DNA from 3 places in the Psychrobacillus sp. FJAT-21963 genome. Region 3 is predicted to be linked to each of the others. Evidence: riboswitches for the same ligand, from Rfam matches in the RefSeq annotation. Region 3 holds a riboswitch; each other region holds the start of a gene.
What was found. A riboswitch is a leader RNA that binds a small molecule or an ion and turns the genes downstream of it on or off. The one in region 3 is predicted to bind S-adenosylmethionine.

Region 1: it holds a riboswitch for S-adenosylmethionine, as region 3 does, so the genes downstream of both, metK (methionine adenosyltransferase) here and AN959_RS07675 (MetQ/NlpA family ABC transporter substrate-binding protein) in region 3, are expected to answer to the same signal.
Region 2: it holds a riboswitch for S-adenosylmethionine, as region 3 does, so the genes downstream of both, AN959_RS03305 (methionine biosynthesis PLP-dependent protein) here and AN959_RS07675 (MetQ/NlpA family ABC transporter substrate-binding protein) in region 3, are expected to answer to the same signal.

The regions. Positions count from the first base shown of each region.
Region 1 covers NZ_LJIY01000014.1:15,445-20,150, reverse strand. The annotation lists gene AN959_RS18365 (alpha/beta hydrolase) at 90-881, opposite strand; gene AN959_RS18360 (gamma carbonic anhydrase family protein) at 999-1,511, shown strand; gene metK (methionine adenosyltransferase) at 1,572-2,768, opposite strand; SAM riboswitch class I at 2,975-3,088, opposite strand; gene pckA (phosphoenolpyruvate carboxykinase (ATP)) at 3,284-4,706, shown strand, end outside.
Region 2 covers NZ_LJIY01000001.1:717,449-722,154, forward strand. The annotation lists gene AN959_RS21945 (ABC transporter ATP-binding protein) at 1-1,334, shown strand, start outside; SAM riboswitch class I at 1,444-1,550, shown strand; gene AN959_RS03305 (methionine biosynthesis PLP-dependent protein) at 2,039-3,160, shown strand; gene metC (cystathionine beta-lyase) at 3,157-4,344, shown strand; gene AN959_RS03315 (5-methyltetrahydropteroyltriglutamate--homocysteine S-methyltransferase) at 4,346-4,706, shown strand, end outside.
Region 3 covers NZ_LJIY01000002.1:373,336-378,041, reverse strand. The annotation lists gene AN959_RS07685 (pyridoxal phosphate-dependent aminotransferase) at 1-1,069, shown strand, start outside; gene AN959_RS07680 (PPC domain-containing DNA-binding protein) at 1,424-1,924, opposite strand; SAM riboswitch class I at 2,075-2,185, shown strand; gene AN959_RS07675 (MetQ/NlpA family ABC transporter substrate-binding protein) at 2,279-3,106, shown strand; gene AN959_RS07670 (methionine ABC transporter ATP-binding protein) at 3,166-4,185, shown strand; gene AN959_RS07665 (methionine ABC transporter permease) at 4,182-4,706, shown strand, end outside.

The DNA.
Region 1 (4,706 bases), on a different contig from region 3:
CTTTGTAATAGCATCTCAACCAATTTTATATTACACTTCTAAACCCTAAAAATTCTCATTATATTACTGTTAAATTGAATTATTTATAGTCATACAATATAACCAATGGATCTTAGAACATTATTTATAAAGGCATGAGAATACTCAAAAATCTCTTCCCTTTCAGGTTCTTGATGCAAATCATGAAAGCAATTTTTCCATGACTTATATTGATACTCAGATAGCTCTTGCTTTTTAAACCACGCTGCAGTATATGTGATATCTGCAATCTTATCTCTTTCAGCAGTCATTAATAATAACGGAACATTCGGTACTGATTCCGTTGATTGTAAAATACTTTTCATAAGTAATTGGAGTTCTATGTACCAATCATTCGAAACGATCGTATGGTAAGTAGGATCATCAATAAATTGTTGATAAATATCATAGTTTCTCGTTAATTCCTTTAGCTGAATATCATGGTTAATCTTTTGTTGTACTGGTAATTTTGCCAGTGCATTTGTCCATTTAGATGGCTGTTTCTTTAATTGCAACCAAGGAGACGTTAAAATGACACCAGCATATTCTATTTGTAATTTGTGTAGCACTTTAATAAGCAGGGTTGCTCCAAGTCCATGGCCAAGAATAAAAATTGGTAAATTATAAGTAACGGCTACTTGTAAAGCAAGCGTTATATATTCTTTATATTGTTCAAAAGATTCATTATGTATTTTTTTTCCTCTTGTCTGTTCACCATGTCCTGGTAAGTCTCCCATTACAATATGACAGTTAGAACTTCTAAACTTTTCAATTAACCAAGCATATCTTCTATGATGTTCATATGCACTATGAACAATGACAATTACTGCTTTAGGTTTTTCTTCTGCTTCCCATTTCCACATGAACATCACCTCTTGTTTTGTTTTGTTTTGTACCGAATGTCTACTTCAATTATTTGATTATTTTTCTTCATTTGATAACATTAATTATATTCTATTTACATAAGGAGCGTGAGCATATTGATTTATCCATTTAAAGGCAAATATCCAACAATAGATGAATCTGCATTTATTGCTGATTATGTCACAATTACAGGCGATGTGACAATCGGACAAGAGTCTACAATTTGGTTTAATACGGTAATCAGAGGGGACGTTGCTCCTACGATTATTGGACGAAGAGTGAGTATCCAAGATTTATGTTGTTTGCATCAAAGTCCTAATAACCCTCTTGTTATTGAAGATGAAGTGACAATTGGACACCAAGTTACGTTACATAGCTGTACTATTCGAAAAGGTGCTTTGGTTGGAATGGGCTCTATTATTTTGGATGGAGCTGAGATCGGTGAAGGTGCATTTATCGGTGCTGGAAGTTTAGTAACCCAAGGTAAGAAAATTCCTCCTAATTCACTTGCCATAGGTAGTCCTGCAAAAGTTGTTCGGGAGCTATCTGAGGAAGACAAAGAAGATGTGCAACGTATTATTCGTGAATACGTAGAAAAAGGGCAGTATTATAAATCACTTCAAAAATAAAACTAATTTTCTTTAAAAAAGAGGCTATCCTATAACAGGAAGCCTCTTCTTTATTATTTCTTATAAACCAGCTTTTTGTCTTAACAAATCTGCTTTATCTGTTCTTTCCCATGGTGCATCAATGTCAGTACGACCAAAATGTCCATACGCAGCTGTTTGCTTGTAAATAGGACGACGAAGGTCTAGCATTTTAATAATACCAGCTGGACGAAGGTCAAACAATTCACGAATATGTGAAACTAATTTAGCCTCTTCTACTTTCCCAGTACCAAATGTGTCTACTGCGATTGATACAGGTTGTGCTACACCAATTGCATAGGCAAGTTGTACTTCACAACGATCTGCAAGTCCTGCTGCAACAATATTTTTTGCAACGTAACGAGCTGCATATGCTGCAGAACGGTCTACTTTTGTTGGATCTTTACCAGAGAACGCACCGCCTCCATGACGAGCATATCCACCGTAAGTATCTACAATAATTTTACGACCTGTTAAACCTGCATCCCCTTGTGGTCCACCAATTACGAAACGACCAGTTGGGTTAATGAAATATTTAGTATTTTCATCAATTAAATTAGCAGGAACAATTGGATTGATAACTACTTCTTTTAAATCTTTTTGAATTTGTTCTAACGTTACTTCTGGGTGATGCTGAGTCGAAATAACAATTGTATCTATATGAACAGGATTGTTATTTTCATCATACTCCACAGTTACTTGTGTTTTACCATCTGGACGTAAATAGTCTAAAGTTTCGTCTTTACGAACGTCTGCTAAACGACGAGCCAACTGATGAGCTAAACTAATTGGAAGTGGCATAAGTTCAGGTGTTTCATTACATGCGTAACCAAACATTAAACCTTGGTCTCCTGCTCCAATTGCTTCAATATCAGAATCTGTCATAGATCCTTCACGTGCCTCTAAAGCTTGGTCAACCCCTTGAGCAATATCAGCTGATTGCTCATCTATAGAAGTTAATACTGCAGAAGTTTCAGAGTCAAAACCATATTTTGCACGAGTATAGCCGATTTCTTTAATGGTTGAACGTACAACTTTTGGAATATCAACATAAGTGGATGTTGTAATTTCCCCTGCAACTAATACTAACCCTGTAGTCACTGTTGTTTCACAAGCAACACGTGCGTTTGGATCTTCCGTAAGAATTGCATCTAGAATTGCATCAGAAATTTGATCACAAATTTTATCTGGATGCCCTTCTGTAACTGATTCAGATGTAAATAATCTGCGTTGTGTCATAGAATATTCCTCCTATATCCTGCGAGATCTCTCTCAAGAATTGATACGGTACTCATTCCCATGTCAAGCCATTTCAAATCAAATAGATTAAACTTGAAGCCGTTTCGGACTTGGCACACAAGGATAAAGGGCGATGTTATAAAAAAAACCTCTCACTCACGTTTGATTACATGAGGAAAGGCTATTAATATCATAAGCACCTTTCACTCTTATCAATCAAGGAATCTCACCTTGTCTCAGGTTGGGCACCTTTGCAATAAAAAAATTACAGGTTGCCGGGTTTCATAGGGCCTGACCCCTCCACCAGCTCGGGATAAGAGTATCCGTTCAATTTACCATCATACGTAAGTTGTAACGAGAAGTCAATATTTATTTGTTGACAATTTATTCACAAACAAAAAATAATCAATCCATTAGTATAGACTATTAAGTTAAATGTGTTATACTAATTCACATATGAATGCTATATCCCTTTATTTTTTTAGGGAAAACAATAAAAAGGATGGTATACCAATATGAATTCAATCGATACTGTGAGTGAACTGAACGAATTGTTAGCTGGAGAGAATGTACACATTCAGTTATCAGTGCCGCAACTTGTGGAAAAAGCAACATCAAGAGGTGAGGCTGTTTTAACATCTACAGGAGCAGTGAAAGCAGAAACAGGTAAATATACAGGTCGTTCTCCACAAGATAAGTACATTGTAGATGAACCTATATCAAGAGACAAAATCGATTGGGGTCCTGTAAACCAACCAATTTCTTCTGAAATTTTCGAGTCACTCTATAAAAAAGTAACAGACTACCTTGCAACACAAGATGAACTATTTGTGTTCAAAGGATTTGCAGGTGCGGATAAGGATTCACGCATAGGAATTCAAGTAATAAATGAATATGCTTGGCACAATCTATTTGCCCATCAGTTATTCATTCGTCCTTCAGAAGAAGAACTGACAACCCATAAAACAGATTTCACAATTGTCAGTGCACCTAACTTTAAAGCAAATCCAGCAGTGGACGGTACAAAATCAGAAACATTTATTATCGTTTCAATGGAAAAACGCATTGTATTAATCGGTGGTACTGAATATGCTGGAGAAATGAAAAAATCTATATTCTCTATTATGAACTATTTACTGCCAGAAGCAAACATTTTACCTATGCACTGTTCTGCAAACGTTGGTGAAGATGGTGATGTAGCATTATTCTTTGGTCTTTCAGGAACAGGAAAAACAACACTTTCTGCAGATGCAGGACGTAAATTAATCGGTGATGACGAACACGGTTGGTCTGATAATGGAGTATTTAACATTGAAGGTGGATGCTACGCTAAATGTATCGACCTAACTCGCGAAAATGAGCCTCAAATTTTTGACGCGATTACATTTGGAACGGTTTTAGAAAACGTCGTAGTAGATGCAGAAACACGTATCGCTAATTATGCCGATAATTCTTTAACTGAGAATACACGTGCTGCTTACCCAATCCAAAATATAGAAAATATAGTAGACCCATCTGTAGCTGGTCACCCAAATACAATTATTTTCTTAACTGCTGATGCTTTCGGCGTATTGCCTCCAATCAGTAAATTAACGAAAGAACAAGCAATGTACCACTTCCTAAGTGGATTCACGTCTAAATTAGCAGGTACTGAGCGTGGAATAACTTCTCCACAACCAGCTTTCTCAACTTGCTTCGGTTCTCCATTCCTACCATTGCATGCAACTGTTTATGCTGAAATGCTTGGGAAGAAAATCGATGAACACGGTGCACAAGTATTTTTAGTAAACACTGGCTGGACTGGTGGAGAATACGGTGTTGGAAGTCGTATGAAGCTTTCTTACACACGTACAATGGTTCGTGCTGCAATTGAAGGTAAGCTAAATGAAGTAGAAACAGAAACTGACGCAGTATTTGGCTTATCAATTCCTACACAAG
Region 2 (4,706 bases), on a different contig from region 3:
TACTTAAACTTGTAGGCATTAAAAATAGTGAAGAACGTTTTAATCAATATCCACATGAATTTTCTGGGGGAATGCGTCAACGTGTCATGATTGCAATTGCACTTGCATGTCGACCTACTTTACTAATTGCAGATGAACCGACTACAGCACTAGATGTAACGATTCAAGCACAAATATTAAATCTGATGAAAGATATGCAGACACGTTTTGGAACATCCATTATTTTGATCACCCATGATTTAGGAGTTGTCGCAGGTATGTGTGACAGGGTTGCAGTGATGAAGGATGGGGAAATTGTTGAAACTGGAACAACAGAAGAGATCTTTGAAAACCCTCAACATGCTTATACCAAAAGATTGCTCCATGCCCTTCCTCGTCTGGATCAAAAGAAAAAACCTAAACGTCCCCCTCTTCGCTCCATTGGAATAGAAGAAGGAAAACCATTACTCGATGTTAGGTCTCTTAAACAACATTTCAATACTGGAAAAGGCAATGTATTAAAAGCAGTCGATGATATCAGCTTTTTCATAAAACCGGGAGAAACGTTAGGCTTAGTTGGAGAATCTGGATCAGGAAAGTCTACAACCGGTAGAGCTGTTTTAAGACTTCACGAGCCGACAGATGGAGACATATTATATCAAGGTATAGCCATTAACAGATTAAACAAAAATGAATTGAAAACAATGCGACGTCATATGCAAATGATCTTTCAAGATCCCTATTCGTCTTTAAACCCACGCTTTAAAGTCCTTGATATTATAGGGCAAGCATTAGATATTCATCAGTTGAGTAAAAATAATGAGGAAAGAAAAAATAGAGTAGAAGAATTGCTTGTAATGGTTGGATTAAAACCAGAGCATGCAATGCGGTATCCACATGAGTTTTCAGGTGGGCAGCGACAAAGAATAGGAATTGCTCGAGCACTTGCAGTAGAACCTGACTTTATTGTTTGTGATGAACCATTATCCGCATTAGATGTTTCTATCCAAGCACAAATTGTTGAATTACTTGAGGACCTTCAACATCGGTTGGGGCTTACCTATCTCTTTATCGCCCACGATTTATCGATGGTCAAGCATATTAGTGATAGAGTCGCAGTTATGTATGCAGGAAAAATTGTCGAGCTTGCAGAAAGTGAAGAATTGTACTCTAACCCATTGCACCCATACACAAAATCATTATTAGCAGCAATTCCAATTCCAGATCCTAAAATTGAAGCAAAGAAAAAACGATCCCTAATGGAAGAAAATCGGGAAATAGATCGATACCAATTATCACAATCAGAATTAGTAGAAGTCTCCAAAGAACATTGGGTTGCTATACCGAAAAATTAAGCACCTCCTATTGTACTATTTAGAAATACACATAAAAAAAGACCTTGTATAAAAATTCATCCCGTGATAAACTTACCTAAATTAATTTTTTGAAAATTTTATATTTTATTTCTTATCAAGAGAGACGGAGGGATTGGCCCGAAGATGTCTCAGCAACCAGCCGAATAAAGGTGTGGTGCTAATTCCAATAGACGTTCTACGTCTTGAAGATAAGAAGACTAACTTCAGTATTTTATTGAGGATTCTCTTCTTATTAGAGAATCCTCTTTTTTTATTTTTGGCAGACTCCAGCGCACTGCCCCTCGAGGTTATATGTGAAATAGTTGCTCCTGCGCAAAGCTCGTCGCAGAAGGAACCTTGCTCCTGCGCAAAGCTCGTCGCAGAAGGAACCTTGCTCCTGCGCAAAGCTCATCGCAGAAGGACCTTGCTCCTGCGCAAAGCTCGTCGCAGAGGAACCTTGCTCCTGCGCAAAGCTCGTCGCAGAAGAACCTTGCTCCTGCTTAAACTCGTCACAAACACAGACGGCAAAAACTTTTGTGGTGGCTGAAAAGCTGCCTCCTAGGTCTTCTGGGCTCGGAGATGAGGGTCATGCATCCTTTACTACAGGATGAGGTGAACTTAAGATGCATTCTTTTCACATTTGCTTGTTGGGGCAAACATAGGCGCTAGCGCATTTATAATTTAATAGTAAAGGATGAATAATGATGTCTAAAAAGAGTATAGAAACTCAGCTAGTACAATTAGGGAACCATAGTGATTCGAAGACAGGAGCTGTAAATCCACCAATCTATTTATCTACCGCTTACAAGCATGCCGGACTTGGTCAATCAACTGGTTATGACTATACACGTACAAAAAACCCGACAAGAGCTATATTAGAAGAAGGCATCGCGAAGCTAGAAGCTGGAAAAGCGGGATTTGCCTGTAGTTCTGGTATGGCTGCAATTCAATTGGTATTATCTCTATTTAAATCAGGAGATGAACTGATTGCCCCAGAGGATCTTTATGGCGGGACTTATCGCTTATTTAATCAGTACGCAGATTCCTACAATATACGCACATCCTATTCAAAGTTTGAAACTGTTCAAGAAGTAGAAGCCCTCATTACTAAAAACACAAAAGCAATCTTTATAGAAACGCCTACTAACCCGTTAATGCAAGAAATCGACATAGAGCAATATGCGACATTAGCTAAAAAGCATCATTTATTATTAATCGTGGATAATACATTCTTAACCCCTTACTTACAGCGCCCAATTGAACTTGGTGCCGATATTGTTATTCACAGCGGCACAAAATACATTGGCGGCCATAACGATGTTCTTGCTGGTCTCGTTGTTTCTAAAGGCACCGATATAGGTGAAAAATTACTAATAAATCATAATGCAGCAGGTGCAGTGCTTTCTCCATTTGATTCATGGTTATTAATAAGGGGGTTAAAAACACTTCACTTACGTATGAAACAGCATGATGCAAATGCAAAAAAGATTGCTGAATTCTTACAAACCGAATCTGCAGTAAAGGATGTTTTATATTCTGGAAAAGGCGGAATGCTTTCTTTCCGCTTACAAAAAAGTGAATGGATTAATCCCTTTCTTGAAAACCTCCAATTAATCGTTTTTGCAGAAAGCCTTGGAGGAGTGGAAAGTTTTATCACCTATCCCGCAACTCAAACACACGCGGAAATTCCAGAAGAAGAACGTACAGCACGTGGTGTAGATAACAGCCTATTACGCTTCTCTGTCGGTGTTGAAGAGGCAGAGGACTTAATAAAAGACTTGAAACAAGTTTTTGCATTATTGGAAAGTGAGGTGTCCGTAAAATGAGTGGCTATAAAGAGTCGTTAGAAACGAGTATTGTAGTGGCATCAACTCGTGGGCATGGAGAACGAAAAACTGGTGCTGTCAATGTCCCGATTTATCTGTCCTCTACCTTCCATCAAGCGAGCTTTGATGAATTTGGTCCATATGATTATAGCCGTTCTGGAAATCCAACGAGAGATGCTTTAGAAAAAACGATTGCTGAACTAGAAGGTGGTACTCGAGGTTTAGCATTCGCCTCCGGACTTGCTGCAATCTCTTCCGCATTCATGCTCCTATCCGCAGGTGATCATATTGTTATTACAGAAGATGTCTATGGAGGGACATTTCGTTTTGTAACCGAGGTATTGCCTCGTATTGGAATTAAGCATACTTTCGTTGATTTTACGGATTTAGAATCCGTTGCTTCAGCGATTCGCTCCAATACAAAATTGATTTATATAGAAACACCATCCAATCCATGTCTAGGTATAACGGATATTAATCGAATCGTGGAGCTCGCTAAAGCAAACAATTGCCTAACCTTTTTAGATAATACATTTATGACACCACTTTACCAACGTCCACTCGACCTTGGAGTAGATGTAGTTTTACATAGCGCTACTAAATTTTTATCAGGACACAGTGATATAATTGCAGGTCTAGCTGTTACAAAAGATGAGGAACTTGGAAAACGATTAGCATTCCTTCAAAATTCATTCGGTGCGATTTTAGGTGCCCAAGATTCATTTTCACTTATTCAAGGAATTAAAACGTTGAGCGTTCGATTTGAAAAATCAGCAGATTCAGCCCAACAGATTGCTGCCTATTTAAACAATCATTCTTTAGTAGAAGAAGTTTATTATCCAGGGTTAACATCCCATCCAGGATATGAAATTCATGCACAGCAAACAACAAGCCCTGGGGCAGTCCTCTCCTTCCGTTTACCTACGCAAGCAATAGCAAAAGCATTTGTTGAAAGTGTTCAGATTCCTGTTTTCGCTGTAAGTCTTGGCGGAGTGGAATCTATTCTTTCCCACCCTGCCCAGATGTCCCATGCCGCTATGCCGAAAGCGGAACGGGAAAAACGAGGAATCACTGATGGATTACTCCGATTCTCAGTTGGTTTAGAAAATGTAGATGATTTAATAGCAGACTTCGACCAAGCACTTCTAGTAGCTGCAAAACTAATAGAGAAAGTTGGAATTTAACATGACAAATCAATTAGTACTTAAAGCGCCTTTTAAAGCAGATCACGTTGGAAGTTTTTTACGTCCAGAACGTTTAAAACAAGCTCGTTTACAATATGAAAATAAGGAAATTACTGCAGATCAATTAAAACAGATCGAAAACGAAGAGATTATAAAACTAGTAGAAAAACAAAAAGAGGCAGGGTTAAAATCCATTACAGATGGTGAGTTTCGTCGTAAATGGTGGCATTTTGACTTTCTAGGAGGCCTTGATGGAGTAAAGTTCTATGAAACAGATAAAGGACTCTCCTTTAAAGGAGTACAAACTAGAGCACACGGTATTAAAGTAACAGGTAAGATCGGTTTTAGCACTCATTATATGA
Region 3 (4,706 bases):
CATAAACTTAGGCCAGGGCAATCCAGATCAACCTACTCCTGAACATATAGTTAGAGCATTGCAAGATGCAGCAACAAATCCTTTATCACACAAATACTCCCCTTTTCGAGGAATAAATGAGTTAAAACAAGCAGCTGCAGACTTTTATAAACGCGAGTACAATGTAGAAATAGATCCATATACCGAAGTTGCAATAATGTTCGGAACGAAGATTGGTCTAGTTGAATTACCATTAGCAATGATGAACGAAAATGAACTAATGCTCTTACCAGATCCAGGTTATCCAGATTACTTATCAGGTGTGGGGCTAGCAAGTGTTCGATTTGAAACAATGCCTTTACTAGAAGAAAACAACTTTCTTCCTGATTACAGTAAATTAACAGAAATACAAAAAGAAGATGCGAAGTTAATGTACTTAAATTATCCAAACAATCCTACTGGGGCAACTGCAACAAAGGATTTTTTTGAAGAGACTGTTGCACTTGCAAAAGAAGCAGATATAGCGATTGTTCACGACTTTGCCTATGGAGGAATTGGTTTTGACGGTCAAAAACCAATCAGCTTTTTACAGGTTAAAGGTGCAAAAGATGTAGGTATAGAGATGTATACCCTTTCCAAAACTTATAATATGGCGGGTTGGAGGGTTGGCTTCGCAGTTGGAAACCCAAAAATAATTGAAGCGATCAATATTATTCAAGATCATTTATTTGTTAGTCTGTTCCCCGCAATCCAAACTGCTGCCGCTGCTGCACTCAATGAGAGCCAGGAATGTGTCGATGAACTTGTTTCTTTGTATGAAGGTAGAAGAAATGCATTAGTAAATGCTTGCTCAAGAATAGGATGGAATGTCAAAGCACCAAAAGGCTCCTTTTTTGCATGGTTACCAGTTGTAAAAGGTTACACAAGTCAAGAATTTGCAGACTTACTTTTAGAAAAAGCCGATGTAGCTGTAGCTCCTGGAGATGGTTTCGGATCCTTTGGCGAAGGCTATGTCCGTGTTGGGTTATTAGTGGATGAAGTTCGATTGGTAGAAGCTATAAATCGTATTGAAAAACTAAATCTATTTTAATACAATATCGATTTACTTTTGTAAATTGCTCAGATTGTAGAATAACTCGAATTATTATTATAAAGGATAAATTAGGTTTTCTTAAAGCTTACCGCTCGCTTTCCGCGGGCGAGCGCCGAGCCTCCTCCGCAGCTCTCGCTACGTGCGGGGTCTCATCTGTCTCGCTTTCCCGCAGGAGTCGAGCGGACGCTTTTCCAAACCAATAAATGCTACCATATTATCTTCTATTTACTTAGAAAGAATAATTTTGAGTAGTACAGACGACTTAAAATCATAATAACGAACTAGAGTTAGCAAACTTCTTTTTGTCTACAACCTACCCGACCGATTTACTTTTGTAAATCGGTTTTTTTATTACAGTTTATTTGTTGAAGTTTTATTAGAATCCACTGGATAAAATTGGTTTGCTCCTGTTTCCTCATCAAACTTACGATGAAACTCCATTCCAGTAACTTCAGCTAAAACTACATCAACCGTAATAACAGGGTTTTCTCCTTTGATAAAATGACCTCCAAAAATGTTGCCATGTTGGTCACACATGGATCCGTGAAAATGAGTTTCGTATTCCCCTTCCCTTTTACATACAACACCTGTCCCCTGTAAAAATTCTATTGGTCCCTCTTTTACTATAAGGTCGTTATATCCAACACCAATTTTAGAGTTTTTATTCGGAACAAGATAAACAAAACCACTTCGTTGAAAACTTCCAAAACAGCTTATAATTGTTGCATATTCAATACAATTTACTTTACATAATTGCTCAATTCCTTCTAGTAAATCTGTACCATAAACTAGTCTTGCACCAACAGTTTTACCTAACTGACCAGTGGCATAATTTGCTCTTATTAAAGACATAAAATTCATCATCCCTGCATATTTATTTATTGATAATAACTTTAAACTAATCCGACTGAAAATTTCAACTAGAAAAAATTTGTTGACTTTAATAAGTTGATATAGTAAATTAACTTTTATGGAATAGCTGAAAAATTAAATAGCTTTTATCTCTTATCAAGAGTAGCTGAGGGACTGGCCCGTTGAAGCTCGGCAACCATCTACATTTTTTATGTAGAAAGGTGCTAAATCCTGCAAAACATTTGTTTTGACAGATAAGAGAGGACAATCATATTTTTGTGTGCCTCTCTTTCTGTGAAAGAGAGGCTTTTTATATTTATTCAACAGTACTAATAAATTATAGGAGGAAAAGAAATGAAAAAATTTGGTTTACTTTTATCAACAGTACTTTTATCTGGAGCACTTGCAGCATGTGGGGATAGCTCTAGTGAAGGAGAAAAAACGGAAGCGTTAAATGAGAAAAAATTAGTAGTAGGGGTTACAGCAGGTCCCCATGAACAAATTGTTGAAGTTGCAAAAGAAGTAGCTGCAAAAGACGGTCTGGAAATTGAATTAAAAGTTTTCTCTGATTACATACTTCCAAACACTGCATTATCTGAAGAAGACTTAGATGCTAACAGTTATCAGCATGAGCCCTTCTTAAATACTTTTAATGAAGACCATGGAACAGATTTAGTACCTGTTGGGAAAACAATTCTAAATCCTATGGGAGTTTACTCAGACAAATTTGACTCAATCGATGATCTTCCAGACGGAGCAACTTTTGGTTTACCTAACGATCCAACTAACGGCGCTCGTGCACTATACATTTTAGAAGAACATGGACTAATCAAAATAAAAGAGGATAAAAGAGAAACTGCTTCCATCTATGATCTAGAAGAAAATCCAAAAAATTTAAAATTCATTGAGCTAGAAGCAGCACAAATTCCTAAACAGTTAAGCGAAGTTGATGCAGCAGCAATCAACACTAACTTTGCTTTAGATGCGGGTATTAATCCAAAAGAAGATTCTATTTTACTAGAGTCATCTAATTCACCTTATGTAAACTACATTGTTGTACGCGCTGAGAATAAAGACGACCCAACGATTCAAAAGTTTGTAAAAGCATATCAATCAGAAGAAGTTAAAAAATTCATCGAAGAAGAATTTCAAGGTTCTGTATTACCTAGTTGGGAAGAGTAGATAATATTCGAAAACGTTACCGACCTTGGTAACGTTTTCTTTAGAAAGGAAGACAAACAATGATTGTATTAGAAAATATATCGAAAGAATTTAACAGCAAGAATGGCATTGTAAAAGCAGTGAAAAATGTCAATATTCATGTAAAAAAAGGCGAAATTCATGGAGTAATAGGATACAGCGGGGCCGGAAAGAGTACACTCATTCGTTGCGTAAACCTGCTAGAAAAACCTACTCAAGGCAAAGTTATCATTAACGGCAAGGAAGCTACCTCCCTTCCCCTTCCTAAACTAAGAGAAGTCCGAAATAAAATCGGAATGATTTTCCAAGGATTCAACTTATTAAAAACAGCTACTGTTTACGATAATATAGCCATTCCTCTAAAACTTCTTGGATATGATCCAACAGAAGTAAAAACGAGAGTAAACAAATACTTAGAAATTGTAGGGCTGACAGATAAACATCATAACTATCCAAATCAATTATCAGGTGGTCAAAAGCAAAGAGTCGCAATTGCACGTGCTCTTGCGCAAGAACCGGAAGTGTTATTAAGTGACGAAGCAACTAGTGCGCTTGATCCTGAAACAACCGATTCTATCTTAGAACTATTATTAAAAATTAATAGAGAACTAGGAATAACAATTTTACTGATCACGCATGAAATGAATGTGATTCAAAAGATTTGTGATTATGTATATGTAATGGAAAATGGAGAAGTGGTTGAGCAGAACACTGCTATTAATCTATTCACTAAACCAAGTCATCCAACGACTAAAAAGTTTTTAAGTACAATTAGTCAGCGAAATCTCTCTCCTACATTGATCACTCAGTTAAATGTTACAGGAGCTGTTACACGTTTAACATTTGTTGGAGAAAGTACAGGTAAGCCTCTACTCGCAGAAGTTAGCCAAAAATTCAATGTTCAGCCAAATATTTTAACTGCTAATATTATTGAATTAAAAAATGGTATCGTTGGAAACATTGTCGTTCATTTAATTGGTGTGAAGGAACAAGTAACTGCTGCACTAAAATTTCTCGAAGACCACGGAGTTGGTACTGAAGATTTGGAGGGACAATCATGAGCAGATATGAACAGTTTACAGAGCAATGGTTACCGATTATCGGAAAGTCAGTGATTGAAACCTTCCAAATGGTTGGAATTTCACTGTTTTTCTCTGTCCTAATCGGAATTCCTTTAGGAATTTTAATCGTATTAACTAGACCAGGTCAGGCATTACAAAATAAAGTTTTGTATCAAATTAGTAATTTATTTATTAACATAGTACGTTCAGTTCCATTTATCATTTTACTCTTTTTTATACTTCCTTTTACGAAAATAATTGTTGGTACGACAATCGGCGTTAAAGGAGTTATAGTTCCATTAGTTATCTATACTGCTCCCTATATCGCACGTTTAATGGAGTCTGCCTTACTTGAAGTAGAGAATGGTGTAATCGAGGCCTATACAGCGATGGGAATTAAAACAAGATCGATAATTTGGCATGTACTTTTAAGAGAAGCACGCCCTTCTATCATTTTAGGATTAACTATTTCAACAGTTAGTTTAATTGGCGCAACTGCCATGGCTGGAATGGTCGGAGCT